One region of the Kitasatospora sp. MAP12-44 genome, then DNA from elsewhere that is predicted to be linked to it. Evidence: riboswitches for the same ligand, from Rfam matches in the RefSeq annotation. Region 1 holds a riboswitch; each other region holds the start of a gene.
What was found. A riboswitch is a leader RNA that binds a small molecule or an ion and turns the genes downstream of it on or off. The one in region 1 is predicted to bind magnesium.
Positions count from the first base shown of each region.

Region 2: it holds a riboswitch for magnesium, as region 1 does, so the genes downstream of both, P3T34_RS21030 (divalent metal cation transporter) here and P3T34_RS03210 (hypothetical protein) in region 1, are expected to answer to the same signal.
Region 3: it holds a riboswitch for magnesium, as region 1 does, so the genes downstream of both, P3T34_RS35395 (divalent metal cation transporter) here and P3T34_RS03210 (hypothetical protein) in region 1, are expected to answer to the same signal.

Region 1 is NZ_JARZAE010000004.1:456,071-465,706, forward strand. Features, by position in the region: gene P3T34_RS03160 (GTP-binding protein) at 1-267, opposite strand, end outside; gene rpsN (30S ribosomal protein S14) at 394-699, opposite strand; gene rpmB (50S ribosomal protein L28) at 699-935, opposite strand; gene P3T34_RS03175 (LLM class flavin-dependent oxidoreductase) at 1,096-2,112, opposite strand; gene P3T34_RS03180 (SCO5389 family protein) at 2,151-2,543, opposite strand; gene P3T34_RS03185 (ATP-binding protein) at 2,533-3,537, opposite strand; gene P3T34_RS03190 (universal stress protein) at 3,646-4,080, opposite strand; gene P3T34_RS03195 (hypothetical protein) at 4,210-4,806, opposite strand; gene P3T34_RS03200 (divalent metal cation transporter) at 4,837-5,592, opposite strand; gene P3T34_RS03205 (hypothetical protein) at 5,589-5,735, opposite strand; M-box (ykoK) riboswitch at 6,013-6,197, opposite strand; M-box (ykoK) riboswitch at 6,418-6,599, shown strand; gene P3T34_RS03210 (hypothetical protein) at 6,979-7,359, shown strand; gene P3T34_RS03215 (VOC family protein) at 7,428-7,796, shown strand; gene P3T34_RS03220 (hypothetical protein) at 7,846-8,112, shown strand; gene P3T34_RS03225 (transposase) at 8,173-9,636, opposite strand, start outside.
Region 2 is NZ_JARZAE010000004.1:4,504,306-4,513,941, forward strand. Features, by position in the region: tRNA gene P3T34_RS21025 (tRNA-Leu) at 254-337, shown strand; gene P3T34_RS21030 (divalent metal cation transporter) at 489-2,129, opposite strand; M-box (ykoK) riboswitch at 2,430-2,606, opposite strand; gene P3T34_RS21035 (DUF6126 family protein) at 2,684-2,836, opposite strand; gene P3T34_RS21040 (metalloregulator ArsR/SmtB family transcription factor) at 2,833-3,168, opposite strand; gene P3T34_RS21045 (hypothetical protein) at 3,172-3,366, opposite strand; gene P3T34_RS21050 (hypothetical protein) at 3,430-3,804, opposite strand; gene P3T34_RS21055 (alpha/beta fold hydrolase) at 4,033-4,788, shown strand; gene P3T34_RS21060 (chaplin) at 4,847-5,098, opposite strand; gene P3T34_RS21065 (hypothetical protein) at 5,532-5,837, shown strand; gene P3T34_RS21070 (DUF4331 domain-containing protein) at 5,922-7,304, shown strand; gene P3T34_RS21075 (hypothetical protein) at 7,316-7,639, shown strand; gene P3T34_RS21080 (histidine kinase) at 7,645-8,832, opposite strand; gene P3T34_RS21085 (response regulator transcription factor) at 8,829-9,494, opposite strand.
Region 3 is NZ_JARZAE010000004.1:7,757,269-7,766,904, forward strand. Features, by position in the region: gene lepB (signal peptidase I) at 1-390, shown strand, start outside; gene P3T34_RS35365 (MarR family transcriptional regulator) at 404-853, opposite strand; gene P3T34_RS35370 (SDR family NAD(P)-dependent oxidoreductase) at 972-1,808, shown strand; gene P3T34_RS35375 (maleylpyruvate isomerase family mycothiol-dependent enzyme) at 1,835-2,626, opposite strand; gene P3T34_RS35380 (MFS transporter) at 2,716-3,990, opposite strand; gene P3T34_RS35385 (ATP-grasp domain-containing protein) at 4,197-5,399, shown strand; gene P3T34_RS35390 (GNAT family N-acetyltransferase) at 5,476-6,006, shown strand; M-box (ykoK) riboswitch at 6,110-6,286, shown strand; gene P3T34_RS35395 (divalent metal cation transporter) at 6,595-8,235, shown strand; gene P3T34_RS35400 (MgtC/SapB family protein) at 8,272-8,994, shown strand; gene P3T34_RS35405 (alpha/beta fold hydrolase) at 9,134-9,636, shown strand, end outside.

The DNA.
Region 1 (9,636 bases):
CTCGGCGATCTTCCGCAGTTCGGGCAGCAGGTCCTCGCGCAGGGCGCAGCACGGGCAGTCGTTGGTGAGCGGCAGGTGGGCGTCGCCCAGCGGGCCCGACGTGTCCCAAACCCCCCGGTACACCCGCCCCTCTCCCGCGCGGTTCAGGTCGTGGTGCAGCACCACCGCGCCCTCGCAGTCGGCGAGCAGCTCCAGGACGGCCTGACGGCGCTCGGCCTCGTGGAGGCCGCCGACCACCACCACGGGCAGCAGGCTGGGTTGGGACACGGGTCTTCCTTTCTGACGATCTGGCGTTCTGGCGTGCTGACGGTCTGGCTGGGGGTCGCGCCCCGGGCCGCACGGCCCGGGAGAGCCCACGCGGCACGGGGCGCGACCGGCTGATGGAGCCGGCTGCTACCAGCTGGACTTGCGCACGCCGGGGAGGAATCCGGCGTGGGCCTGGTTGCGCACGCTGATACGGGACAGCCCGAAGGCGCGCAGGTAGCCCCGCGGGCGGCCGTCGACGGCGTCGCGGTTGCGGACCCGGGTGGCGCTGGCGTCGCGCGGCTGGCGCTGCAACTCAGCCTGGGCGGCGAGGCGTTCCTCGGCCGAGGTGGCGGGCGAGGCGATCAGGCGCTTGAGTTCGGCGCGGCGCTCGGCGTACCTGGCGACGACGGTCCGGCGCTGGTCGTTCTTGGCGATCTTGCTGCGCTTGGCCATCAGACCTTCTCCCCACGGGCCCGCAGCCGGGCGACGGTCTTCTCGATGCCGAGCTTGTCGACGGTCTTGATGCCCTTGGTGCTGAGCGTCAGCTGGACGAAGCGGCGCTCGCTCGGCAACCAGTAGCGCTTGGTCTGGATGTTGGGGTCGAAGCGGCGCCGGGTGCGGCGGTGCGAGTGCGAGATGGCGTTGCCGAACCCGGGCTTGCGGCCGGTGAGTTGGCAGTGGGCGGACATGGCGACTCCGAATGGCAGGAGGAAAGCGGCAGCGAACGCGGCGACACACGGGAACAGCACCGCTGCCGCGAAGCGTTGGGCCTGACACTACACTAGATGAAAACGAAAACCATTACGCTATAGTCGGACTCACGCCTGGAGGCCGGTCGGTCTACGCACCTCAACCCAGTAGCGGCAGCACCTCGGCGCCGAGCCGGGCGACGTTGCGCAGCGTGCGCCGACGGCCCCCGGCGCCCTCGACCAGCAGCGCGAAGCGCCGGATACCGGTGCGCTCCGCCGTCGCGGCCAGCCGGTCGGCGCACTGCGCGGGCGTGCCGACCGCGTGCAGGTCGCAGAGCAGCGCCGCATACCCGTCCGGATCGCGCAGCGGTCTCGGCCGCCCGTCCACCGTGCGATGCGCGCCAAGGCCGATCCGCAACCAGCCCGGCATCGACTCCATCAGCACCCGGCGGGCCTCGGCGGCGCTGTCCGCGATCTGCACCAGCCCGGCTGCGACGTGCTCGCGCTCGGCCCGGGCGATCTGCTCAGCGGTGCGACCGGCGCCGCGTGCGGCCTCCCGGTAGGCGGCGGCCATTTCGCGCTTCTCGCCGTCGTCGCAGTGCATCCCGAGCAGCATCGGCAGTCCGCGCTCGGCGGCCAGCCGCACGCTGCCGGGCGACGTGCAGGCGAGCAGCACCGGCGGGCCCTGCGTCGCACGGGGCACCACGTCGACCTCGGGGAAGGAGTAGCACGGTCCGTCGGCGCCCACCCGGGAGTCGCGCAGCCAGCGCAGCAGCAGGTCCAGCGACTCGGGGTAGCCCTGCTCGTACGCCCGCACGCCCGCGGCGAAGACCTCCAGGTCGATCCACGGGCCGCCGCGCCCCACGCCGAGCGTGAATCTGCCGCCGGACGTGAGATGGAGCAGCGCCGCCTGCTCCCCCAGCGCGACCGGGTGCGTCGTGGGCAGCACGCTGACCGCGGTGCCCACGCCGATCCGGCGGGTGCGGCCGAGGACCAGCGCGGCGAGCGTCGTCGCCGACGGGCAGATCCCGTACGGCACGAAGTGGTGTTCGGCCAGCCAGACGCTGTCGAGCCCGGCCGCTTCGGCGGCGACCGCGGCGTCCACCGTCCGGCCCAGCACCTCCGCGTGCCCCTGCCCCGGGAACTGGGCGGCGAGCAGGAACGCTCCGGCGCGGATCGGGTCCGCCCGCCGGCCGTCCACGGATCCGTCAGAACTCAGCAGTCCCTGAACTCCGGTGACTGGTTGAGCAGTTGGGAACGGACCGAGGTGAACTTCCGGTACGGCTCGTCCTGCTCGCAGCCCGGCCGGAAGGCGGCGACCCGGTGGCAGTTCATAAAGGCCAGGCGCACCCCGAAGTGGCGTTCCAGACTGCCCCGGATGGCGTCGCTGGCCAGCGCGCGCAGCAACTGGCCGCGCTCGGCCTCCGACGGCGGCGGCGTGGTGTTGTCGGCGAACGGCGCTTCTCCTGCGGCCAGTTCGGTGCTGAGCCCGGCGATCAGCTGGTACGCGTACGGCAGGGAGGTGCGGACGGTGTCGACGAAGTCGGATTCGTCGACCTCTCCACGCTCGGCGCGGGCCAGCAGAGCCGGGGAGACATCAAGCGACATTCGAGTTCCATTCCTGGCGGGGCTGATGGACAAGGGATGCGGAAAGGGCGGTCGGGCCGTGGACGAAGCCCGGGTCGACCTGGGCGCCCAGATCCTCGCCGGTGGCCCGGTTCGCCCAGGCCGTCGCGTTCTTCAGATGAAAGGCCACGGCCTGGGACTGGAAGGCCTCCCAGTCCTGCGGCCGGGCGTCCACCGCCGCGCGCAGCCGGTCCAGGGCGGCCAGGTTCGCGGGCTCCAGCCGGTTCAACTCGGCGTACCGCCCCTGCTCCAGCGCACGGACGTAGGGCGAGTGCTCCAGGCAGACCAGCAGGTCGCCCCCGACCTGCTCGCGCAGGAAGTCCACATCGGCGGGCCCGGTGACCTTGTTGCCGACCACGGCGAGCGCCACCTGGTGCTCGGCCGCGTAGTCGCGGTACTGCCGGTAGACGGACACTCCCTGGCGGGTGGGCTCGGCCACGATGAAGGTCAGGTCGAAGCGGGTGAACATGCCCGAGGCGAAGGAGTCGGCGCCGGCCGTCATGTCGACGACCACGTACTCGCCGGGCAGGTCGACCAGGTGGTTCAGATACAGCTCCACCGCGCCCACCTTGGAGTGGTAGCAGGCGACACCTAGATCCTCCTCGGTGAAGGCACCGGCCGCCATCAGCCGCACACCCGCCACCTCGCGCGCCAGCTCCCGGTGGATCGGATCGCCGCCGCCGGGCCGCAGGAGGCGCGAGCCGCGACCGGGCGGCGTCGTCTTGACCATGGCAGCGACCGACCGGATCAGCGGATTGGTGCCGCGCAGGTACTCCTTGATCTCGGTGAGGCGGCCGCCCATGCCCGGCAACCGCGCGGCCTCGTCTTCGTCCAGCCCCAGGGCGACCCCGAGATGCTGGTTGATGTCGGCGTCCACCGCCACCACGGTCCCGCCGTCGGCGGCCAACCTGCGGGCGAACAGCGCGGAGAGCGTGGTCTTGCCGCTGCCGCCCTTCCCCACGAACGCAACCTTCACGGCGCTCGAACTCCTAACGAAAATGACATCCATTTACATTAGTTACTGTCGGCCATCCATGACACTCTGTCAAGCCGACCGGATGGCACCGTGCTTGAGATCTGCCGATCAGGGCACGACGAGGATCGGCGCCGGGGCATCGCGGGCGAGCGCGGCGCCCACCCGGTGGGAGAGCAGGCGACGCCAGCGGGCCGTGGAGGCGCCGACGACGATCAGGTCGGCGTGGCACCGGCGCGCGCAGTCGCGCAGGGCCGCGCTCGGAGCGGCATCGCTGATCTGCATCCGCCACCGGACGTCCAGTCCCGCGAGTACGGCTTCGGCCTGTCGCAGCAGTGCCTGGACCCGTTGATCGCGCCGCCGGACGTGGGTGGGCCACAGTGCGGGGTCCTCGTCCGCGGCCAGGAGCAGCAGATCGGCTCCCGTGCGTGCGGCGTGGCCGGCGGCGTAGGCGAGTGCCCGGTCTCCTCGCGGGCTGCCGTTGAAGCCCACCAGGACGAGCACCCGCTGTTCAGGGCAAGGGCGCCGAGCGGATGTCGTCGGCATGGATAGCCTCCCAACGCGGAGCGAGTACGAGCCTGGGGCGTGGCGGCCCCCTCACGCCCGCCACGCCCCAGTCCGCTACCGTCAAAAAAGCCCGTTACCGTCAAAGCCTGTTACGTCAGGCCGTCGTGGTCAGCCCGTGTACAGCTGGACGACCTTGACGATCACCAGGATCACGGCGATCAGCAGGTAGCCGCGCAGGGTGAGCAGGCCGGCCTTGCGCAGCGGGGAGAACTGCGGCTTGGGCAGGGTCTCGAGAGCCGGAGTCCGCCAGGCCATCCGGTCGGCCTCCAGCAGGTCCTTGCGCTCGGCGCGCGTCAGCGGTGCGGTGTCGAGCCGCTCGATATTGGTCAGGTCGATATCGGTCAGGTCGACTGCGGCGAACGCCGCCTCGGCTGCCGCGTTGGCGGAGCTGCGGGAGCGCAGGGCGACGCACGTGCCGCCGAGCAGCCCGATGCCGGCGCCGACGGCGAAGCCGGTCTCCAGCTGGGCGGTGGTCAGGCCGGGGAAGACGGTCGCGGCGGTCAGAGCCAGCGAGAGCAGGACCAGCACCCAGACGATGACGCCGGCGACGATGTTCTGCTTGACGGTGTTGACCCAAGGCCCCAGCACCGCACGGTCGTTGCAGAGCAGGACCAGGAAGACGGTGGCGGAGGGGAGAAGGACGCCGGCCAGCGCCTGGACGCCCTGGGTGATCAGGCCCTGCAGGTGCGCGTCGGAGACGAGCATGATGGTGGCCGAGATGCCGATCAGGATGGGCTAGCCGACGTAGAAGATCGGGGCTTCGGAAGGCTTCCAGTGCAGGGAGTGGCGCTTCTTGAGGGTGTCGCCGAGGGTATAGGTGGTGGCGAGGCTGACGGCGTTGGCGCCGACGAGCGCGGCGTCGAGCAGGACGATCGCGAAGAGCGAGCCCAGCGCGTGGCTGCCGTGGGTCTTGAGGCCGTCGGCGACGGCTCCCGCGTCGGCGAACTGGCCGAACAGGTCGGTGTTCTTGAAGACGAACGCGGAGGTGGCCATGATCGCGACGCCGCCGATCATGACGACGGCGATGCCGATCCACAGGTCGGCGCGCTCGTAGCGGATCCAGCGCGGGGTGATGCGCTTGTCGACCACGTTGGACTGCTGGAAGAACAGCTGCCAGGGCGCGACGGTGGTGCCGACGATGGCGACGATGATCAGCAGGAGCGTGGAGTTGAGGCCGCCGGGGAACTGCGGGACGAAACCGGCCGCGGTCTCGCCCACCTTGGGGTGCGACATCAGGGCCATCGGGAGCATGACGATGTTCAGCGCGATCAGCGCGAACAGGAAGCGCTCCCAGCGGCGGAAGGACCCACCGGCCACGACGGCGAAGAGCAGGACCGCAGCCAGTGGCACCGAGACGTACTTGGGGATGCCGAAGTAGTTGAGTGCGAGTGCGACGCCGATGAACTCGGTGACGATGGTGAGGGAGTTGACCAGGAACAGGTCACCGACGGAGAAGGCGCCCCAGAACCTGCCGAAGCGCTCGAAGATCAACCGGGCGTGGCCTTGATCGTGCCCAGCGCGCCGACGATGTCGCCGACGTGCGCGCTGTCCATCACCGCCGAGGTGGCCGGGGCGCCGGCCACCGGGTCATCGGGGCCGTGCCCTGGGGCGGAACGGGTGCTGTTGAAGGCCATGTCGAATCTCCTCCTGCGAAATGCCTGCAGGCAGGCTGAAGACACGCCCGTACTCGGGCACGTCGAAGGGTCGGGGCCGGGGCAGGTGGTGGCAGCAGCCTTGAGCGCAGCGTGAACCGCACCCGCACCCGCATCCGCACCCGCGGCGTCCGCGGAGCGGGTCCGGGACGGCTACGGGTGAAGGTGAAGGACGTGCGAGCAGGCCGGACCGACCCCCGGCGGGCAGCCGGGGCCCCCGGGCAGCACAGGACCAGGCTCGGCCACGGGCTGCTCTTGGCGGACACCCCTCACGTAAGAGTTTCGACACTGCACGGCGTGATCCCGCCCGCAACTTGCGCGAGCGGGAAGCCACTTGGGGTCACCCCTTAATCCGAGGAGACCTGTCCTGACCCTGGGCGTCTCTCGACGTCGTCGGGTCAGTGGCCTGTATCCGTGCAGACGCCTCACCGAACGAGGTGTCACGTCGCACAGTATGGCCCTCCTCGTTGACTGCCTGTCAAGTCCGCCCTTTCACCTTCTTTTCGCAGCTGCGAGGCCTGGGCAACTGACACGATCAGGCTTCTGACCAGGCCGGAATCCGCGGCGCCCGGAAGGGCACCCGACTGTCAGAGAAGTGTCAGGATCGACCTGCGCGGGGGTTGCGCAACCCGATCGGCGGTCTATAGTCGATGTGGGTTTTAAGAAGGCACCTCGTTCGGTGAGGCGTCGTCATGGACACAGGCCACTGATCCCACCCGTCGAGAGACGCTCCGGATCAGGACAGATCTTCCCGACCTAAGGGTTGATCCCAAGTGGCTTCCCGCTCGCTGAGGCAGCAGGGATCACGCCGTGACGTGCCAAAGCTCTGACGAGTTGGGGTGAGCCGGCCATTCGGGCCGGTCCGCTCCTTGCCGTGTCGATTCGGCGCACCGCTGTGCGTCCCGGCCGGAAGGAGGCGAGAGACATGGATTCGAGTTGCAGTAGTCCGGGCCACAAACGGCCCCCCGTCCGCTTGTCCTCGCTTCACTCCGGCACGCGCTGACCCGTTCCCACACGGTCGGCCTCTGCGCCATGCCCGCGGTTCGCCCCACCTCGACTCGGACGGTCCCAACCGAGTCGACCGGGGCGTCCGAACGCTGCGCGTGCCTCCCAACAGCCGTGGCAACAGCCTTGGCACTCCAGGGGGTTCACCATCACCAGCCTGACGTTCAACCAGACCGCTCGGCGGCCGCGCACCACGACGCGCGAGACCACCAACACCGGCTTGGGCCTCTCCCGGCTGCTGCGGACGATCCGCCGTAGAGACGCACTCCCCGCGCGGCACACCACCGCACAGCCGACGCCGGCAGCGTCGCAAGCCGACCGAGCACCCGCGCCCACGGCCCGCGGCTGCCTCCGCCTGACCCTGCACGACGGGATCTCCCGGCTCTACCTCATGGACGCCCGCGACTTCGCAGCCACCACCTCACCCGACGTCGCCTACGACGCCCGGGTGCACGCCGCCTACCTGCTGGCCCTCCAGGGCCACCGCCCCGAGTGGCTTGCCCAGCATCTCGACCTGCCCGCGTCAGCCACCGCCGGCATCGCCAAGCAGGCCGAGAGCTCAGGCCCGGACGGCCCGGGCACCATGCCCCCGCGCCGCTGAGTCTCTGAGCCGCAACCACCACCGCAGGCCTGGCCCACCAGCCCTTCGACCCGAAAGGCGACACTCCCGTGCTCGTCTCACTCGATCACGTCCAGCTCACCGCGCCCCCCGGCAGCGAGGACGCGCTGCGTGCCTTCTACACCGGCGCACTCGGCATGACCGAAATCCCCAAGCCGCCCCAACTCTCCAGCCGCGGTGGCTGTTGGTTCGCCGCCGACGACGGCCGCGTCCAGCTCTTCCTCGGCATCGAGGACCACTTCCGCCCTACCACCAAAGCCCACCCGGGACTGCGCGTCAGCGGCATCGACACCCTCGCCGAACGCGTCGCCGCACACGGAGCCCCGGTCGTCTGGGACGACTCCCTCCCTCCGAGCCGCCGCTTCTACAGCCAGGACCCGGTCGGCAACCTGCTGGAGTTCCTCGAACCCGCGCCCTGACCCTCCCGCGCACCCCAACCGCACGCCGCTCCCCGGAGGTGACGTTCCCATGTCCGTTTTCGCCGCGTTCCAGTCCCGCAGCCCGTTCCCCGCCACCCATGCCCGGGGCGGCCTGCGCGCCTTCCTGACCGCCTTCCCGCGCAGGATCAGCGACAACCCCCTCGACCACAGCATCCTCCGCCTCCTCGACACCCCCGCTCCCGAGCGCACAACCGCCCCTGCCCGCAAGGCGGTTCAGCTGCACGCCCACTGGCGCACCGTCACCGGCCCCGACGGCAGCCACCGCATCGAAGCCGGCTGGCACGGCAGCAACTGAACGCCCCCCGAACCCACGCACCCGTACGGAGGCAGAGATGACCCTGTACTACCGTTCCAATTAAGTAGGCAGGAGTGGGTCGTTGGCCCACTGCTGGTCACTGCGTGCATCCCGAACGGTGGTGGATGCCCGACTGGTCGCCCGCGTTCTCGTTGTCCCTGCTCGGGCGGGTGCATCGTGTGCACGGTCCGTGGCTGGGTGGCGGGTTTCCTCACGCCCCCGGGCACCTGGTTCGACCTGGACGCTCCGATGCCCGTGCACATCGCTCTGGTGTGCACGGGGCGGTTGCGTCCGTCGCCGAAGGGGGCACCCCCGGCCGAAGGCTGGGGGAGGGTGTCCGAGGGCGCGCCTGCCGATCGCGATGCTCGCGGCATCGTGTCGGGTGGTCTTGCGGTGCGGGGCGGCCATGGGCTTCTGCCAGTGCTGCGCACCCCATTGGGAGGTATAAGCCGGGTCCGCGGCGACGATGGACAGGTCCATCTCGGCAGCCATGGACACGAGGCGTGCCTTGAGCCTCCCGGTGGGGATGCCGGAGATGAGCTGGCGAAAGCGCTTCTTGCGGCCGTGCTTCTCGCGGGTCTTCTCGTCGCCGAAGTCGAGGTTCTCCAAGCCGATGGCGTCGACGCCGCAGCGCTTGGCCCAGTGGAGGAGGCGGGTGATGGCGTGGCGGATCTGGGCGTCGCGATGAGAGGCCGACCCGGACAGGTCGTAGGGGAAGCGGTGGGGGTCGCCGACGGGGTTGCCGTCGCGGTTCAGGTGCCAGGCCGCGAAGTGGTCGGCGTTCGTGTCCACGGCGACCATGCCAGCGGCGCGGGCGGTGGCCAGCGGGACGGTGCGGACGACCGGCCGGGTCCAGGCCGCGTCGAGATACCACCGCTCACGGGAAACGTCCAGGTGGATGCGGTACGCCACCGCCCGGTTGTGCTCGATGCGGTCGCGCCATTCCTCGCCCCGGTGCGCGAAGGCGACCCTCGCCGTCAGGACGTACCGGCCGTGCCCGGCGTTGGCCAGGCCGGCGAGGGGTGCGGGCAGCTTGATGCTCACCGCGCCGTCGGGGGTGACGCGGATCGTCTCGTTCCCCCACCGCTTGCCCGACTCCCCGTCGGCGGACAGGAACCAGCGCGCCGCCTGCCAGCGCGCCCGCCACTGCGGCTCGGTGAGGTTGGCGGCGGCGAGGTGGTGCCGGGTGTTCAGCAGCTTGCGGCCCCCGCGCACCACCCGCACCCGCCCGGCCTCCCGATCCGCACCCACGGCGGCGCGGCGCTCCTCCAGGGCGTGCAGGCGGCGGGACTTGACGAACCACTCATGCTTGGACCGGTAGCCGCCCGGGGCGCGCTTGGTGCCCTTCTCCCCGATCGGCAGGGACAGCCGGTGGCGCAGCGTGCGGATACCAGTGTCCAAGCTGTCCAGGTGTGCGGCCTGCCCCCGGCGCGACAGCGCCCACTGGTCGTGGGTCGCCTTCGTGATCGACCCGGCCCACCGCGACGACGAATCGGGGGTCAAATCCCGCTTGCGGACCGCCCA
Region 2 (9,636 bases), 4.0 Mb from region 1:
AAGGAGTACCCCTTGGGCGGGGCCCTCACCCCTGGGCCGCCCCGGCGCCGAGTCGTTCGAGTGGCGGCCCCCGGAGAGCTGTGCAGGTCGGCTGGGGGAAGGGATTCGTAGGTTCCCCGTGGAGCGTGCTAATGTTTCTCATGTCGGAAGGGGCGACCGAGAGGGAGCCGAAGCCGGACGGAAGATCGAGAAGCGGGTCCAAACCGATTCGAAATCATCCGGACGATCGGTTAGCATCTACGACATCACCCATGCGCGGGTGGCGGAATAGGCAGACGCGCTGGATTCAGGTTCCAGTGCCCGAAAGGGCGTGGGGGTTCAACTCCCCCCTCGCGCACAGTGCGGAACGGGCTCCATCCAAGTGACTCAGGTCGCGAGGATGGGGCCCGTTCCTTTTGCGTTCCCACTGGGATCGCGCTCCCGCCGAAGCGGGCGCAAGGCCGGTCGGACCGATGCTCTCGGTCCGACCGGCCTTCTGTGTTCGATGCTCAGCCGTTGAGGGCGAGGGTGATGATCTTGATGACGACGAGGATCATCGCGACGAACAGGTAGCCGCGCAGGGCGCCCATGCCGATCTTGTAGCCGGTGGAGACGGTGGTCCTGGTGAGGGTCTCCAGCGGGGGCATCCGCCACTCGTCGCGGCCGGTGCGATCGATGGGGTCCTCGTTGGTGGCGGTGCGCTTGCGGGTGAAGGAGTAGCCGGTGGCCAGCACCCCGGCGACGCCGCAGCCGGCCATGATCTGCAGGATCGTCGCGGCGGTGATGTGGGGGAAGAGGACGGAGGCGGTCAGGATCACCGAGAGGGTGACCAGGACGCCGACGACGGCCGAGGTGAAGGCGTTGGTCTTGGGGCCGTTGACCCACGGGCCGAGGACCTGCTTGTCATTGCAGAGCAGCAGCAGGAAGACCGAGGCGGACGGCAGCAGGACGCCGGCCAGGGTCTGGACGCCCTCGGTGAGCAGGCCCAGCGGCGAACCGGGGATCAGGACGACGGTGGCGGCCAGGACGACCAGCGCGGCGTAGACGGCGTAGAAGCCCTTGGCGCCGGCGACGCCGCGGTGCAGCGAGTGCTTGATGCCGAAGACGTCGCCGATGGCGTAGGCGGTGGAGAGCGAGACGGCGAAGGCGCCGATGATCGAGGCGTCCAGCAGAGCGATCGCGAACAGCACGCCGGCGACCTTGCCGGCGTGGGCGGCGATGCCGTGGGCGACTCCGGCGGCGTCGGTGAAGTTGCCCTGGGCGGCGGTGCCGGCGAAGGCGGTGGCCGAGGCACCCATCAGGGCGGCCGCGCCGATCACCACGATCAGGATGCCGATCCACAGGTCGGCCTTCTCGTACTTCATGAAGCGCGGGGTGATCCGCTTGTCGATGACGTACGACTGCTGGAAGAAGAGCTGCCAGGGGGCGACGGTGGTGCCGACGATGCCGATGATCAGCAGCATCACGGTGGCCAGCGAGCCGGTGCCGCCGGGCATGTTCGGCACCACGAAGTCGTGGGCCATCTGCGAGGTCTTCGGGTGGACCAGGAAGTAGATGGGGATCAGCAGCAGCGAGCCCGCGCAGAGTGCGATGGCGATCCGCTCGAAGCGCTGGAAGGAGCCGGTGAAGGCGGAGGCGATGATGATCGCGGCGGCCAGCACGACGGCGGCGGTCTTGGGCAGGCCCAGGTAGCCGGCGGCCAGCGTGATGCCGATGAACTCGGTGACCAGGGTGAGGGCGTTGAGCAGGAAGAGGTCGATGACCGAGAAGGCGCCCCAGAACTTGCCGAAGCGCTCCAGGATGAGCCGGGCGTGGCCGACCCCGGTGACCGCGCCCAGGCGCAGCACCATCTCCTGGTTGACGTAGAGGACGGGGACCAGCAGCAGCAGGGTCCACAGCAGGTGGGTGCCGTAGTTCTGGCCGGCCTGGCCGTAGGTGGCGAAGGCGCCGGCGTCGTTGTCGCCGACCATCACGATCAGGCCCGGGCCCATGATCGCCAGCAGGGTCTTCAGCTTCGCGGACAGTCCGGTGCGCGGCGCGGTGTCGTCCAGCCGGATGCTGCCCAGCGCACCGCGGATGTCACCCACGTGCGCGTCGTCGAGAACGGCGGCGCGCGTCGGCGCGCTGGTGGTCAGGGTCGTGTCGGTCATGACGTGCCTCCCAGGTGCCCGGTCAGGGCGGTCGGGGGGCACGCGGCAGCTATCAGCCCTACGGGCGCGCGGCATGGCGACCCGTCACGGCGATCGGCCGTGCGGGAATGGATGACGCGTCAGGAATGCGCGCAGGGGAGGTGGTTACCGCGTGCCGGAGAAAAGCGAGGACAGGCGGGCGGGGGGCCGTTTATGGCCCGGACTACTGCAACTCGCATCCATGTCTCTCGCCTCCTCCCGGTCGGTGCGCATCGAGTGCGCGATATCGACACGGCAAGGAGCGGACCGGTCCGCAGGACCGGTACACCCCAACTCGTCAGAGCTTTGGCACTCCACGGCGTGATCCCCCCTCTGGGGCGGGAAGCCACTTGGGATCAACCCTTAGGTCGGGAAGATCTGTCCTGATCCGGAGCGTCTCTCGACGGGTGGGATCAGTGGCCTGTGTCCGTGAAGACGCCTCACCGAACGAGGTGCCCTCTTGAAACCTCACTAAGCGTAGACCCTGTGTCAGATCGGGTTCTACGTATTTATGGAATCTTTACTTTGAGGGGGGGTCAGTGCTTGCCGAGAGTGAAGAGCAGGATCAGGAATGCCGCCCAGACGTGCGTTGCGGCGATGTAGATCAACGCGCGCACCAGCATCGCCTTGCGCTTGCTCTTCTCGTCCTTGGTCGCCTGCGGGTTGGCGGCGGGCTGGGCATCGCTCATCGGGCGGCGGTCCTGTTCAGCTGGTCCGGCAACGGTCCCTGATCGGTGATCAGGTCGGTGAGGATCCGCCGCGCGGCGCGCAGCAGCTCGGCGACGTCGGGGGTGCTCAGCGCGTACACCACGGTGTTGCCGTCCCGGGTCGCGCTCACCAGCTGGGTGCGGCGCAGCACAGCGAGCTGCTGGGAGAGGCTGGAGGCCTCGACGTCTATCTCGGTGAGCAGCTCGCGCACCGGTCGCGGTCCGTCCTGGAGCAGTTCGAGCACGCGGATCCGGACGGGGTGGCCGAGCGTGCGGAAGAACTCCGCCTTGGCCTGGTAGGGCGGGACGGGCACGGGTCAGTCCTCTCCGCGTTCCTCTTCGGGGGTGTGCGGGAGGGCGATGCCGTTCTTGGCGGCGGTCCGCAGCAGTCCGGCGATTCGGCCCTCGTAGGCCTGGACGCCGTCCAGGTCGCCGTCGGCGCGCGCCTTCGCCAGGCTGGCTCGGGCCTGGGCCAGCTGGGTGCGCAGCTCTTCGTCGAACATTCCGGTCACCGCTCCAGCATCTCCGGAGTTGAAGAATTCTTCAACTGCCGGTCGGTTCGCCCTGCCGCGGCCTCAGACCATCAGCTCGCTCTCGATCCGATGGACCTGGTGCCTGGCCAGCGCGAGGTTGGCCCGGGCGCGGTCCAGCACCAGGTAGAGGAAGAGGTTCTGGCTGCCGGCGCTGGTGAGCGGCCGGACCAGGTGGTACTGGTGGGTGAGGGTGCTGAGGATGTCCTCCATCGCCTCCCCCGCCCGGCCCTGCAGCTCGACGGCGCGCAGGGTGGCGCGGACCACGTCGGTGCTCCCGGCGGCGGCGAGCGCGAGGTCCAGGTCGGCCGCGTGTCCCAGCGTGCCCAGGGCCATCCCGCTGCCGACGTCCACCAGCGCGACCCCCAGGGCGCCCTGGATGGTCATGGCGTCCTTGAGGGCGTTCTCGATGCCGGACATGTGGACCTCCTGGCTGATCGGATCGATGACACGAGGGTAGGGAGATGGCCGGTGTCTGCCGGTCTGTTGACCGGTATTGATCGACTCTCCTGTCCATCTGCGTCAGATCTGTTGACTAGCAGTCGTCACTTGAAGATTTCTTCATCCCGATCGGACGCGATCGGACGGCGTACCCTTCGGCGCAGCGGGCCCGCAGGGGTCCGCGACGGACGAACGGAGTGGTCGGCGATGACGGGCGCGGTGGCGTGGCGGGTACGGCCGGGCGAGCCGCGGGCGGTGGTGCTGGTGCTGCACGGCGGGCAGGTGGAGAGCACCGCGCCGGCCCGGCCCTGGCACCTGGCGGTGGTGCGGATGCGCGGGTTCGTCCGCTCGCTGGAGCGGGAGACGGCCGGCGGCGCGGTCGCGGTGGGCCTGGTGCGCTACCGCTACCGGGGCTGGAACGGTGAGCGGGCGCACGCCGCGCAGGACGTGCTGGCGGCGCTGGACGCGGTGGCGGCGGACTTCGGTCCGGTTCCGGTGGTGCTGGTCGGGCACTCGATGGGTGGCCGGGCCGCTCTGCGGGCGGCCGGCCACCCCAGCGTGAGCGGGCTCGTCGCGCTCGCGCCGTGGTGTCCGCCCGAGGACCCGTGCGAGCAGCTGGCCGGCCGCAGCCTGGTGGCGCTGCACGGCGACCGCGACAAGGTGACCGACCCGGCCCTGACCCGCGCGTTCGCCGCCCGGGCCCGGGCGGCCGGCGCCGCGGTGGCCGCGATCGAGGTGACCGGGGCCGGGCACGGCATGCTGCAGCGCTCCGCCCAGTGGCACCGCAGCACCGCGCTGCTGGTGGCCGCCCTGCTCGGCCTGCGCGACTTCCCCGAGCAGCTGGCGTCCTCGCTGGCGCTGCGCGGGGCCGAGCCCGATGGGCTGCGGCTGGCGCTGCCGACGCCGGCGCAGTGGCCACCGGTTGGGGATCCGCGGCTGGCCGGTGGACGCGGGAGAGGCTGATCAACGACGGCGGCCGCTCCCGCCCCGGTGGGGGCGGGAGCGGCCGCGGCGATGCGGGTCAGCTGTTGACGCAGGTGTTCCCGAACGCCGGGTTGGCGATGCCCACCAGGTTGATGCTGTTGCCGCAGATGTTGATCGGGATGTGGATCGGGATCTGGATCACGTTGCCCGACAGAATGCCGGGCGAGCCGATCGCCGCACCGTTGGCGGTCGCGTCGGCGCTGGCCGCGCCGGCGCCGCCCAGGACGAGTGCACCGGCCGCGCAGGTCAGTACGAGGGCCCTGCGGAAGTCCTTCATGGTCTTCTCCATTCCTTGCGGGATCATTCCTTGCGGGATCGAACAGGGGCACGCGAGATCACACTCGTCTGGATATAGCCGAATGTGATCCCATGCTTACTCTTCGCGCTCGAACGCGCCATGGATGGTTGCGCCACCCGCTAGTCACCCGGTCGGCTGAGTCGATATGTCAGGGCGGCTGTGAGCGGCGGCTGCGGGTGGTCCCGCGCCAGGCGGATGGCGTAGCCGGGCGGGGTTTCGCTGGGCCGGGTGAGTGGTTGTCGGCCCCGCTTGGGCCAAGCCGGCTTGACCGGTCGAACTGACGTCGTTTCACTTCAGCGTGGCTGCCGACCCTCTGTCACCGGACGGCCGTTCGTGTACGTACCCGATCTGTGCCCGTCCCGCTCGTAGGACCGAGCGCCGAGGCTCGGGGCCTGCCCAGTTCACCGAGTCGGAGGAACGACCCATGTCCCTGGATACCCCTGTGCCCGAAACCGCCGCCGAGTCGGCGATGTCCCGCCGCGCTCTGATCAGGAACGCCACCGTGGTCGGTGCGGTCGGTCTCACGGCCGGCGTGCTCTGCGGCCTCGACAGCGGCGGCGCCGAGGCCGAGCCGGCGGCCGACCACCCGATGGCCATCGACCGCGACCAGCCGACCGTGGTGCACCTGCGCGACGCCCGGACCGGTGAGCTGGACATCTTCCACGGTGACCGGCACCACCGCGTCCAGGACCGCGAGTTGGCCGCCGCGCTGCTGCGCACCCTGGGCTGATCCGCCCTCCCCCGGTCGGCGCCGCAGTGGAGCCGGCCGGGTCCCCCGGCACCACCCCGACCCCAACTCCCCTGTGAGGCCAGCATGTCGTCCCACCGCGAAGCTCCCGAGATCTCCAAGGACCCGGTGGCGGACAGCACCGACGTGTACGCGTTCGTCAGCCCGGACGCCAGCGACACCGTCACGCTGATCGCCAACTACATCCCGCTGCAAGGAGCAGCGGGCGGCCCGAACTTCTACGAGTTCGGCGACGACGTGCTCTACGAGATCCACGTCGACAACGACGGCGACGGCCGAGCGGACATCACCTACCAGTTCCGCTTCGAGGTGGAGCTCGACAACGACAACACCTTCCTCTACAACACCGGTGCGATCACCTCGCTGGACTCCCCCAACTGGAACCGCAAGCAGTTCTACACGGTGACCAAGGTCGAGGCCGGCGGCCGGGAGACCGTGCTGGGCCGCCGGTTGGCCTGCCCGCCGTGCAACATCGGCCCGCTCTCCACCCCCGACTACCCCTCGCTGGCCGCGATGGCCGTGCACAGCCTGGACGGCGGCCGCAAGGTTTTCGCCGGGCAGCGCGCCGAGGGCTTCTACGTGGACCTCGGCTCGATCTTCGACCTGGCCACGCTGCGCCCCTTCCAGGCCGCGCACCTGAACGCGGTGCTCCCGAACATGCCGGGCGTCAACACCACGGCCGACCTGAATGTGCACAGCATCTCGCTGCAGGTCCCGATCACCGAGCTGACCCGCGACCACTGCAAGCCCACCGACGTGTCCGACCCGCGCGCCGTCATCGGGGTCTGGACCTCCGCCGGCCGCAAGCAGGCCAAGGTCCGCGACCAGCAGGGCCGGGGCGTTGAGTCCGGCCCGTTCGTCCAGGTCTCCCGGCTGGGCAACCCGCTCTTCAACGAGGTCCTGGTGCCGATGGCCCGCAAGGACCAGTGGAACCACCAACCGCCGGCCGACGACAAGAACTTCGCGCAGTACGTGGCCCAGCCCGAGCTGGCCAGGCTGCTCCCGGTGCTCTACCCCGGCGTCTTCCCGAACCTGGCGGCCTACACCAAGGACCGCGCCGACCTGCTGGCCATCCTGCTGACCGGCATCCCGGCCAACGTGGTGCCCGGCTTCCAGAACTTCACCGGCAGCACCCAGGCCGACATGCTGCGGCTCAACGTCGCGGTTCCGCCGGCCGCCAACCCCAACATCCTGGGCCTGGTGGCGGGCGACCCGGCCGGCTTCCCGAACGGCCGCCGGGTCTTCGACGACGTGGTCACCGTGGAGCTGCGGGCCATCGCCGGGCTGACCCTGCCGCTGGTCGACCCGTCCTTCACCCCGGACGCCGCCGCTAGCGCGATCACCGACGGGCTGACCCCGGCGGACGTCAAGAACCCCTACCTGAACACCTTCCCCTACCTCGGCGTGCCCTACGACGGCTACCACAACCCGCCCGTGACCCCGTCCTGATCGGAGCCCCCGTGCACACCCACGAACACGCACCACTGCCGCCGCCCTCCCACCAGGGCAGCGTGATCCTGGAGATCGGCGGCGACCTGGGCGCCGTGATCATCCACACCGGTCCGGCGCAGGACGGCCTGGAGATCGAGGTGGGCCCGCTCGACCCGGGCGTGCGGCGCACTCACGCCGCCGTCCGCCCGCGCCACCTGGGCGACCGCACGGTGTACTGCGCGGTGATCAGCCCGCTGCCGGCCGGCGAGTACATCGTCTGGCGCGACCCGGTCACCGAGGCCGGCCGGCTCACCGTGAACGGCGGCGCGGTCAGCGAGTACCACTGGAGCTAGCCGCGCTACTCCGCGGGCAGCTCGGTGTGCACCGCGAAGCCGCGGTCCGAGGTCGGGCCCGCGGTGAGCGAACCGCCGAGCAGCTGCGCCCGCTCGCGCAGGCCGACCAGCCCGTGCCCGCCGCCAGGCAGCGGCGCGGGGTAGCCGGCCGAGCGGGCGGGCGCGGGCCCGTTGTGCACGTCCACCAGCAGTCGGCTGCCGCGGGCGGTCACCCGGACCCGGACCGTTGAGCCGGGAGCGTGCTTGCTGATGTTGGTCAGCGCCTCCTGCACCGTGCGGTAGGCCGCCCGCTGGACGGCCTCCGGCCAGGTCCGGTCGCCGGGGTGCAGCTCGGCGCGGGCCGCGAGCCCGCTCTCGTCGATCAGTTGGGGCAGGTCGGCCAGCCGGGGCTGCGGGGCGTGCGGGGTGCCGCCCGGACGCAGGTCGGAGCCGCCCGCCGCGCGCAGCACACCGACCATCTGCCGCAGTTCCTCCAGGGTGCGCACCGAGAGCTCGCGGATGGTCTTGGCGGTCTGCTCGGCGCACGGATCGGTGGTGGACACCTGCAGCCCGCCGGCCTGCACGCTGATCAGGCTGACCTGGTGCGACACCACGTCGTGCATCTCGCGGGCGAGGCGGGCCCGCTCGGTGGCGAGCACCCGCTCGGCCAGCAGCCGGGCCTCGCGCTGCTGGCCGCGGGTCAGCTCGTCCAGCCGGTTGGTCAGCTCCCGCCGGGTGCGGGTCAGCAGCCCGAGCGCCACCGGCGCGATGCCCAGCATCAGCGACTGGATCATGGCCAGGCCGTTGGACTGGTTGAGCGCCAGCGGGTCGATGGAGGAGTTCTGTTCGGAGACCGACCAGGTGAAGTAGTCGGCCAGCGCGAAACCGGTCGCGCAGAGCACCGTCAGCCGCAGCCGGGGGCGACTGGCGGCCACCGAGTAGAGCGCGGTCATCGGCGCGAGCCAGCTGTCGGTGAAGAACGTCCCGGGCAGCGCGAGGACCAGCGAGGCGACCGGCCAGCGGGTGCGCAGCAGCAGGGCGAGGACGCCGACGCCGTTCAGCGCGTTCTTCCACCAGACGGTGTCGCGGTCCAGCAGCCAGGTCTCCAGCAGGGCCAGCAGGACGGGGAAGAGCAGTGTCACCCACGGCCGGCCGAGCCAGCCGGGCAGCGGACGGCCGGCGGAGGCGGTGGCGGGCACCGCGTCGGCTCTCACTGCTGCTTCGGGGCGCGGACCAGGCCGGCGCGGTGCGCGATCACGGCGGCCTGCACCCGGTTGGCCGCGCCGAGCTTGCCCAGGATCGCGCTGATGTGGTCCTTGACCGTGCCGGTCCCCAGGTAGAGCCGGTCGGCGATCTCGGCGTTGGCCAGGCCCTCGCCGAGCAGCGCCAGCACGTCCAGCTCGCGGCCGGTCAGCGAGCGGACCATGGCGAGCGCGGCCGCGTCCGGTCCGCCGCCGTCCACATAACCGCCGATCACCGTGCGGGTGACCGCCGGGGAGAGCATGCTGCCGCCCGCGGCCAGGATCCGTACGGCGTGCACCAGCTGCTCGGGCGCGGTGTCCTTGAGCAGGAAGCCGGCCGCGCCGGCCCGCAGCGCGGTGCCGATGTACTCGTCGGTGTCGAAGGTGGTCAGCATCGAGACGGCCGGCGGGTCGGGCAGCGCGCGCAGCCTGCGCAGTACCGAGATGCCGTCCAGGTCGGGCATCCGGATGTCCAGCAGCACCACGTGGGGCTTCAGCCTGGTGACGTAGGCCTCGGCCTCGGCGCCGGAGCACCCGCCGACCATCTCCAGGTCGGAGGCCGAGCCCACGATCAACCCAAGGCCCGAGCGGACGAGCAACTCGTCGTCCACGATCAGCACACGGATGGCTGTCACGATCCCTCCTCATCTCTTGGCAAGGACGAAGCCTAGGCCGTCCTGGGGCATCACCCCCGCCGTTCGGCGGGGTGGGAATCAGCAGCCCGGTTCACGCGAATCTCATCCGGGGTGAGCCACGATGGAGGACGCCCCTGCAGGA
Region 3 (9,636 bases), 7.3 Mb from region 1:
GCGGGTGAGCCGGTCAAGGTGAACGGCGTAGCGCTCAACGAGCCCTACATCTACCCGGGCGCGACGCCCTGCGACAACGACCCGGTCGGCACGGTGACCGTGCCGAAGGGCAAGCTCTGGGTGATGGGCGACCACCGCGACGACTCCTGGGACTCCCGCCACCAGCGGATCGTGGGCAACGAGGGCGGCTTCGTGCCGGTGGGCAACGTGATCGGCCGGGCGTTCGTGGTGGCCTGGCCACTGGACCGCTGGTCGACGCTGCCGGAGCCGGCCACCTTCAGCCAGCACGGGCTGGCCGCGGGCCCGGCGCTCGCGGCCGCGCCGAGCGCCCTGGGCGCGGTGGCCGGGGCGCTCCCGCTGACGCTCTGGTACCGCAGGCGTCGCCGCTGAGCCCTGCCAGCGGCTAGGGGGCGGGCTCCTGGCCGACCACCAGCGCGAGCAGGTCTGCGAGCACCTCGCGCTGGTGGTGGTCCAGGGCGCCCAACGGGTCGGCGGCGAACGGCATCGCCGCGCGCAGCCCGGCGATCGCCGCGTGCCCGGCGTCGGTGGCCGCGACCAGCTTGACCCGCCGGTCGCCGGGGGCCGGCCGGCGCTCGACCAGGCCGCGCTCCTCCAGGCGGTCGACCACCGCGGTGACATTGGACGGCTCGGCGTGCAGCTTGTCGGCGACGGCGCGCATCGGCACCGGCTGCGCCGCCGCCAGCAGGGCCTTGGCCTGGAGCGGGGTCAGCTCGTGGTGGGCGGCGGCGGCCTCGGACTCGGCGTTGTAGCGGCGGGTGATCGCCACGAACAGGCCGAGCACACGGGCCGAGACGTCGTCCGGGCCGGCCGGTCTGTCGGGAGTCGTGGGCATGAGGACACTCTACCGAGATGCTTGACACTGGCAAAGATTCCAGCGCATAGTTATCGAGCCAAGTAGTTATGAACAATAACTACCGGGTTCGATAATCATCTCGCGAAAGGCCACCACCATGTCCAAGGTCGTCCTGATCACCGGCACGTCGTCCGGCATCGGCCTCGCCGCCGCGGTGGCCGCCGCCCGGGCCGGCTTCACCACCGTCGCCACCCTGCGCAACCCGCAGCGCGCCGACGCGCTGCGCAAGGCCGCCGAGGAGGCCGGGGTCGAGCTGGACATCCGCCCGCTGGACGTCACCGACGCCGCCTCGGTCGCCGACTGCGTCGCCGGGGTTGTCGCCGACCACGGCCGGCTCGACGCCGTGGTGAACAACGCCGGTGCCGGGCACCTCGGGACGCTGGAGGGCGAGAGCCTGGACGACGTCCGCGCGGTGATGGAGGTCAACTTCTTCGGCGTGGTCCAGGTCTCCAAGGCCGCCCTGCCACACCTGCGGGCCACCGGGGGCCGCCTGATCACCGTCAGCAGCGTCGGCGGCGTGATCGGGCAGCCCTTCAACGAGGCCTACTGCGCGGCCAAGTTCGCCGTCGAGGGCTTCATGGAGAGTCTCGCCCCGGTGGCGGCCTCGGTCGGCGTGACGGTCAGTGTGGTCGAACCGGGCGCGGTGGCCAGCGAGTTCGTCAGCAACGTCGGCGTCGACCTCCCGGCGGCTCTCGTCGCGGCCGGTCCGTACGCGCCCGCGATGGAGGCCTACCTGGCCCGGACCCAGGCGCAGTTCGCGTCCTTCGCCCAGCCGCCGGCCGGGGCCGCGGAGACCATCCTGGAGGTCCTGACGGCCGACCGGCCGGCCTTCCGGCTGCAGACCTCGGACGCCGCGCGCGGCTTCGTCGGCGCCAAGCTCGCCGACCTGGACGGTTCGGCCGTCCAGGCCCTCACCAGCGGCTGGATCGCTTGAGTTGAGCTGAGACCGATCGGTCGCGCTCAGAACTCCGAGTTGGCGAACCAGAGGTCGAGCAGCTGCTGGTCCCCGTCGGCCGTCAGCGAGCCCGCGGTGCGCTCCAGCCGGCCGTACGCGAGCAGCAGCAGGTCCGCCGCCGTGCCCTGGACGGTGGCGTCGGCCACCGCCACCTCGGCCGGGTCCGCGACCAGGCCGAAGCCGTCCGGACGCAGCCGGACCAGCCAGTCGCCGTCCCCGTCGGTGCAGCGGAACCGGATGGTCTGGTCCGTGCCGCGCAGCTGCGCCACCTTCGGCGCGAACAGCCCCGCGTTCGGCAGGTTGACCAGGAACTCGTCCACGCCATCGACCGCGAGCGCGCGGTCGATCGCCGGGGTCAAGCCCAGCGCGGTCTCCGCGTCGACGCGGTGCACCAGGGTCTCGAACAGCATCCGGCGCACCCAGAAGCGCGCGTGCTGGTCCACGCCCCAGGCCCACATCGGCGCCGCCAGGTCGGTGGCCGCGAAGGTCTCGGCGGCCAGCGCGGCGCTCGCAGCCAGCCAGTCGGGGTAGCCGGCGTCCTCGGCGGGCAGCTGCAGGTCCACCTCGCGGCTGGTCGGCGGCTGCTGCGGCAGCTTGCTCAGCAGGGTGGAGAACCAGCGGTGCACGCTGCCGGTGTGGCGGACCAGGTCGGTCAGCGTCCAGCCGGGGCAGCTGGGGACGGTCGTCGTGAGGTCGGCGTCCTTGAGCAGGGCCACGAAGTGCTCGGCCTGCGCCGCGACGGCCGCGCGGTGGTCGATCGGGTCGGCGGTGGGCTCTGCCTGCGGCGATGCGTTCACGGTGGGGTGCCTCCTGAGGGTGTCCGGCCTGGCGTCGGTGCCGGGTCGCGGCACCGGTTGGCAGCCTGCCACACGGCCGCGGCCGGGCGTCAGCCACCTACGCCGCCACCCACGCCGCCACCTACGTCGACGGCCCGTCCGTCCGCCTCCCGCGCCGCCTGGCCCCGCGCCGCCTGGTCCCGCCCGGCGCGCGGGACGGCCGGCAGCACGGTCAGCGCCCCGAGGAGTGCGATCGCCGCCGTCACCGCCCACAGCAGCGGCGCCGAGCGGGCGTAGAGGAAGCCGCCGAGCACCGGCCCGACCGCTTGGCCGAGGGTGTGCGCCAGCCCGTCGGCGGCCTGGTAGCGGCCGCGCAGGTGGGGCGGCGAGAAGGCGGCCGGGTAGGCGGAGCAGATGGGGGAGTAGACGATCTCCCCGAAGGTCCACAGCAGCACGGTCAGGATCAGCAGGGCCCGGCTGTCCGCCAGCCCGGTGCCGGCCATCCCGGCGCCCATCAGCAGCATGCCGACCGCGATCACCCGGCGGGGTCCGCGGCGCTCGGTCCAGCGGGTCAGCGGCAGCTCGACCAGCACGCAGACGGCTGCGTTCAGGCCCAGCAGCAGCCCGTAGAAGCCGTTGCCGAAGCCGTGCCGGGCCACGTGCAGCGGCAGCGTCACGGTGGACTGCCCGTAGACGACCGTCCCCGCGACCATGGTCGCCAGCAGCAGGCAGTAGCGGCCGTCCCGGAAGACGTCGCGGTAGCCGCCGGTGGCGCGGGGCACCGTCGACGGCGCCGGCTTGGCCGGCCGGGTGCCGGCGGGCAGCAGCAGCGCCAGCGCCCCGAAGGCGAAGGAGGTGAGCGCGTCCCCGACGAAGAGCAGCGGGTAGGAGCGCGCGCTGAGCAGGCCGCCCACCAGCGGGCCGACCGCCATGCCGAGGTTGATCGCCAGCCGCAGGACGGCGAACGCGGTGACGCGCTGCTGCTCGGGCACCACGTCCACCAGCAGGGCGCCCGCGGCCGGCCGGTAGAGCTGGGCGAACACCCCGACCACGGCGACCAGCGCGGTGGTCGCCCAGATCCCGTGCACCAGCGGCACGGCCAGGGTGGCCAGACCGCTGCCGGCCATCGACACCACGATGGCCGCCCGCCGCCCGTAGCCGTCCGCGACCGCCCCGCCGACGGCGTTGCCGACGAAGCCGCCCAGGCCCGCGACGCCGACCGCCATGCCCGCCTGGAACGCGGAGTAGCGCTGGCCCGTCAGGTAGAGCACCAGGAAGACGCTGAGGAAGTTGCCGAACTTATTGGCGAACATGCCGGCGAAGATGATCCAGGCCGGGCCGGGTAAGCGGGCCAGCCTGGTCCGAAGGGCCAGCGGGGAGTCCATACGGCGCCTCCGGGGGACGGGGTGGCGGGCGGCGCGACTGTTTCGACTGTACGGCCGATCGGCCCGACTCGGGTTCGACTCGGCTTCGAAGAAAGTGATCTGACGGATCGTCTGCTCCGGTCGATGGTGAGCGGAACGGGCTGGTCCGCCTCGGCGGCGGCTGCCATGCTGGCCTCCCGGACCGGCCCCAGAAGGAGGAGATCGCCGTGCGGCCCAGGCTGATGATGGTCGGGGGGTTCGCCGAGGCCTACCGCGCGGCGGTGGCCTGCGGGTTCGAGCTGACCGTGGTGCAGAACAGGACCGACCTGACGCCGGAGGACATCGCGCTGCTGGACCGGCTGATCACCTCCCCGATCAACGCCCCGATCGTGGTCGACCTCGCCGAAACCCTGCACCGCGCCGAGCCGTTCGCGGCGGTGGTCTCCTTCCAGGAGCACGGTGTGCTGAACGCCGCGCTGATCCAGCAGCGCCTGGGGGTGCCCGGCAACCCGCTGCGACCGGTCGAGCTGACCCGGGACAAGGGCCGGATGCGCGAGCACCTGCGGGAGCGCGGACTGGCCACCGTCGAGCATCTGACCACCACCTCGGCGGACGAGGTCCGCGCCTTCGGGGAGAAGGTCGGCTGGCCGGTGATCCTCAAGCCGATCGGCGGTTCGGCGAGCCGGCAGGTGCACCGGCTGGGCGGGCCGGGGGAGGTGACGGCGGCTCTCGCGGACAACCTGGCGGTCAATCCCGGGCTGCCGGTGATCGTCGAGGCGTTCGCGGTGGGCCCGGAGGTGAGCGTCGAGGCGGTCAGCTGGGAGGGACGCCACCGGGTGCTGGCCGTCACGGACAAGCTCACCACCGGCGCGCCGCACTATGTCGAGACCGGGCACACCATGCCGTCCCGGTTGCCGGGGGAGCGGATCGCGGCGGCCGAGCAGGCCACCGTCGACTTCCTGGACTCGATCGGGCACCGCTACGGCCCCTCGCACACCGAGGTGATCGTCACCGCGGACGGCCCGGTCATCGTCGAGTCGCACACCAGGACGGGCGGGGACCGGATCTTCGAACTGGTCGAACTGGTCACCGGGGTGGACATGTTCGCCGCCGTGCTGGCCGGCTTCGCCGGGGCCTTCCCCGACCACGTGCTCGCCGGCCCGCCGCCGCGCGGTGCCCAGGGCGGCGCCGCCATCCGGTACTTCGACGTCGGCGCCGGGACGGTCGGTGCGGTGCACGGCCTGGCGCAGGCCGAGCGCAGCCCCGGCGTGCTGCGGGTGGAGAGCGGCCTCGCGGTGGGCAAGGACGTCCCGCCGCTGCGGATGTCGCACGACCGGCAGGGCTACGTCCTGGCGGTGGGCGCCAGCGCGGAGGAGGCTGCCGAGCGGGCCGCGGCCGCGGTGCGGCTGATCAGGGTCGACCTGGTCTGAGCGTCGTCCGAGTCTCGCCTGAGTGGCCCCGGAAATCCGGTGGACAGCTCCGCGTGGCTGGATGCACCATCCGCCTGTGACAGAACAGAGCGACTCCAAGTGCGTGCGCCTCGTCCAGCTCGCGCCCACTGTCCTGACCGCGCTGCTGGACGGCGATCTCGCGCAGGCGAGCGCCCGGGCCGGCCTGACGCTCACCGACTTCTTCCTGACCGAGGACGCCCGCTGGCTCTGGCAGCTGAGGCTCGACCAGATCGCCGGTGACCCGGGCAGTGCCCGCTGGGTCGCCCGGGCGGCGGTGGCCGAGCCGGACGGCGTCGTGGTGGGCTACGCCGGGTTCCACGGACCGCCGGACCCGGCGGGCATGGTGGAGGTCGGCTACTCGGTGGCGCCCGACCACCGCCGCCGGGGCTATGCCCGCGCGATCCTCGCCGAGCTGCTGCGCTGGGCGGCCGCCGAGTCGGGGGTGCGCACGGTGCGGGCCTCGATCAGTCCCGACAACACCGCCTCGCTGGCCACGATCGCGGGCTTCGGCTTTGTCGATGCCGGCGAGCAGTGGGACGAACTGGACGGCCGTGAGCTGCTGTTCGAGCGTCATCGGGAGGCGTAGGCGGCTCGGGGGGCGGCGTCGGCGCCACCCAAGAGAAAGGTCAAGGATAGGTAAATATGGCAAGTGTATGGGCGGGGAGGGTTTAAGCTGGTCGAGGTTTTGCAAGGCACCTCGTTCGGTGAGGCGTCTTCACGGACACAGGCCACTGATCCCACCCGTCGAGAGACGCTCCGGATCAGGACAGATCTTCCCGACCTAAGGGTTGATCCCAAGTGGCTTCCCGCCTCAAAGGCAGGATCACGCCGTGGAGTGCCAAAGCTCTGACGAGTTGGGGTGTACCGGCCGTTTTCGGCGTGCCGGTCGCTCCTTGCCGCGTCGATATCGCGCCGTTGAAGGCGCACCGACCGGAAGGAGGCGAGTGACATGGATTCGAGTAGCAGCAGTAGTCCGGGCCATAAACGGCCCCGCACCCGCCCGTCCTCGCTGTCCACCGGCACGCGGTAACCACCTTCTCTGCGCGTAACCACGCCAAGTCCCCAGCACCGTACGGCCTTTGGTCGTAGCGGCGAGCCCGGGCCGCGCGTTCGCAGGGCGGATTGCTGCTGCGTGCCCTCACCGCCCCCGAGAGGGGCCCGGGAGAGACCCGCCATGACCAACGCCACGCTCGACCCCACCGCGACCACCCCGCGCGCCGCGGTCCTGGACGACGCCCACATCGGCGACATCCAGGGCGCGATGGGCACCATCAAGCTCGACGACCACGGCGAGCGCCGCGGCCTGTCCGCCAAGCTCAAGACCCTGCTGGCCATCGTCGGCCCGGGCCTGATCGTGATGGTCGGCGACAACGACGCCGGCGCCTTCTCCACCTATGGCCAGGCCGGCCAGAACTACGGCACCCACCTGCTGTGGACGCTGCTGCTGCTGGTCCCCGTGCTCTACCTCAACCAGGAGATGGTGCTGCGCCTGGGCGCGGTCACCGGCGTCGGCCACGCCCGACTCATCCTGGAGCGCTTCGGCAAGTTCTGGGGCGCGTTCAGCGTCATCGACCTGTTCCTGCTCAACGCGCTGACGCTGGTCACCGAGTTCATCGGCATCACGCTGGCCACCGGATACCTGGGCCTGCCCAAGGTCGCCTCGGTGGTGCTGGCCGCCGCGATCATCATCGCCTCCGCCTTTACCGGCTCGTTCCGCCGCTTCGAGCGGATCGCCATCGCGCTGTGCGCGGGCTCGCTGCTGCTGATCCCGATCTACTTCCTGGTCCACCCGAAGGCCTCGCAGATGGCCCACGACTTCGTGGTGCCGAACATGCCCGGCGGCGCCGGAGCCCTCTCCACCGTGATGCTGCTGATCATCGGCATCGTCGGCACCACCGTCGCCCCCTGGCAGCTCTTCTTCCAGCAGTCGTACGTCATCGACAAGCGGATCACCCCGCGCTTCATGAAGTACGAGAAGGTCGACCTCTGGATCGGCATCGCCATCGTCGTCATCGGCGCGGCCGCCCTGATGGGCGCCTCGGCCGCGGCCTTCGCCGGCACCGACGGCTTCAGCCACTTCACCGACGCGGCCGGCGTGGCCAAGGGCCTGGAGGCCCACGCGGGCAAGCTGGTCGGCGTGCTGTTCGCGATCGCCCTGCTGGACGCCTCGATCATCGGCGCCTTCGCCGTCTCGCTCTCCACCGCCTACGCCATCGGCGACGTCTTCGGCATCAAGCACTCGCTGCACCGCGGCGTCGGCAACGCCAAGGGCTTCTACGCCGTCTACGCCGCGCTGGTCGCCGCCGCCGCCACGATCGTGCTGATCCCCGGCTCGCCGCTCGGCCTGCTCACCCAGGGCGTCCAGGTGCTGGCCGGTGTGCTGCTGCCCTCCGCCTCGGTCTTCCTGCTGCTGCTCTGCAACGACAAGCAGGTGCTGGGCCCCTGGGTCAACGGCCCCAAGATCAACGCCTTCACCTCGTTCGTCGTCGGCGTCCTGGTCACCCTCTCCATCATCCTGACCGCCTCCGTGCTGTTCCCGAACATCACCGCCGCCGCGATCCTCGACATCATGGCCGGCTGCGGCGTGGTCGGCGTCCTGGCCGCCGGCTACGCCTTCACCCGCAAGCGCACCGCCACCATGGAGGACATCGACCGCACCGGCCGCGACAGCTGGCGGATGCCCCCGCTGGAGACCCTCACCAAGCCCGCCATGTCCGCCACCCGCAAGGTCGGCATGAGCGCCCTGCGTGGCTACCTCCTGGTCGCCATGATCATGGTCATCTTCAAGCTCGTCACCCTCGCGCTCAGCAGCTGACCGACCTGGCAGTCGATCGATGAGAGGGGATCTCCCATGCACACCCTGACCACCCTCGACTTCCTGATCCGGCTCGCCACCGGTGTCGGCTGCGGCGCCCTGATCGGCGTCGAACGCCAGTGGCGGGCCCGGATGGCGGGCCTGCGCACCAACGCGCTGGTCGCGACGGGCGCCACCCTGTTCGTCCTCTACAGCGAGGCCGTCGCCGACAGCAGCAGCCCCACCCGGGTCGCCTCCTATGTGGTCTCCGGGATCGGCTTCCTCGGCGGTGGCGTGATCCTGCGCGACGGCGGCGGCGTGCGCGGCCTGAACACCGCGGCCACGCTGTGGTGCTCGGCCGCCGTCGGGGTGCTGGCCGCCTCCGGCAAGCTCGGCTTCGCCGTGCTGGGCACGCTCACCGTGCTGGCCGTGCACCTGGTGCTGCGCCCGGCCGGCCACCTGCTCGACCGGGCCCCCGCGGCCGGCAGCGACCCCGACGAGGCCGTCCGCGCCACCCTGCACCTGGAGTGCGAGCGGCGCTCGGAGTCGCATATCCGCGCGCTGCTGCTGCAGGCCCTCGCCGCCTCCGGATTGGCGCCGACCGGCCTGCGGGCCCGTCGCGGTCCGGACGAGGCCACCAGCATCCGGGCCACCGTCGCGATCAGCGGCGATGTGGCCCAGGCGCTGGAGCAGGTGGTCTCCCGGCTCTCGCTGGAGCCGGGCATCCGCGACCTGCACTGGCACCTGGAGGAGGACCTCGAACAGGACGCACTCGCTTGAGACCGACCGGCGCAGGGTGGGCGGGCACGATGCCACCCACCCTGCACCGGCCGCTCCCAGCAGCGTAGATTCCTGTGCAGCTCGACCCCGAGCCCGCTCCGGTCGCCGGCCGGGGCCCGCCGCATGAAGGGCTGCTCCGATGTTCCCGCACGACCATGCCGCCGCTCCCGCCAGCACGCCGTGGATCCGCAACCCGGAGCCCAGGCCCGGCGCCCGGCTGCGGCTGATCTGCTTCCACCCCGCGGGCGGCGGCCCGACGATGTACCGGACCTGGCAGGCGAGCCTCCCCGCGGACGTCGAACTGCTGGCGGTCCAGCTGCCCGGGCGGGAGACCCGGATCGCCGAGCCGCACCTGACCGACTACCAGGAGGCGGTGGACCAGGCGTACGCCGCGATCCAGCCCTTCCTTGACCGGCCGTACGTGCTGTTCGGGCACAGCATGGGCGCGATGATCTCCTACGGCGTCGCGCTGGCCGCCCGGCGCGCCGGGCGGCGCACCCCGGCCCGGCTGGTCGTCAGCGGCTGCTCGGCGCCCGATCGGTTCGAGCCGCGCCACGACCGCCCCCAGTGGTCGGACGCCCGGTTGGTCCAGGAGCTGCGGACGATGGGCGGCACTCCGCCCGAGGTGCTGGCGATTCCCGC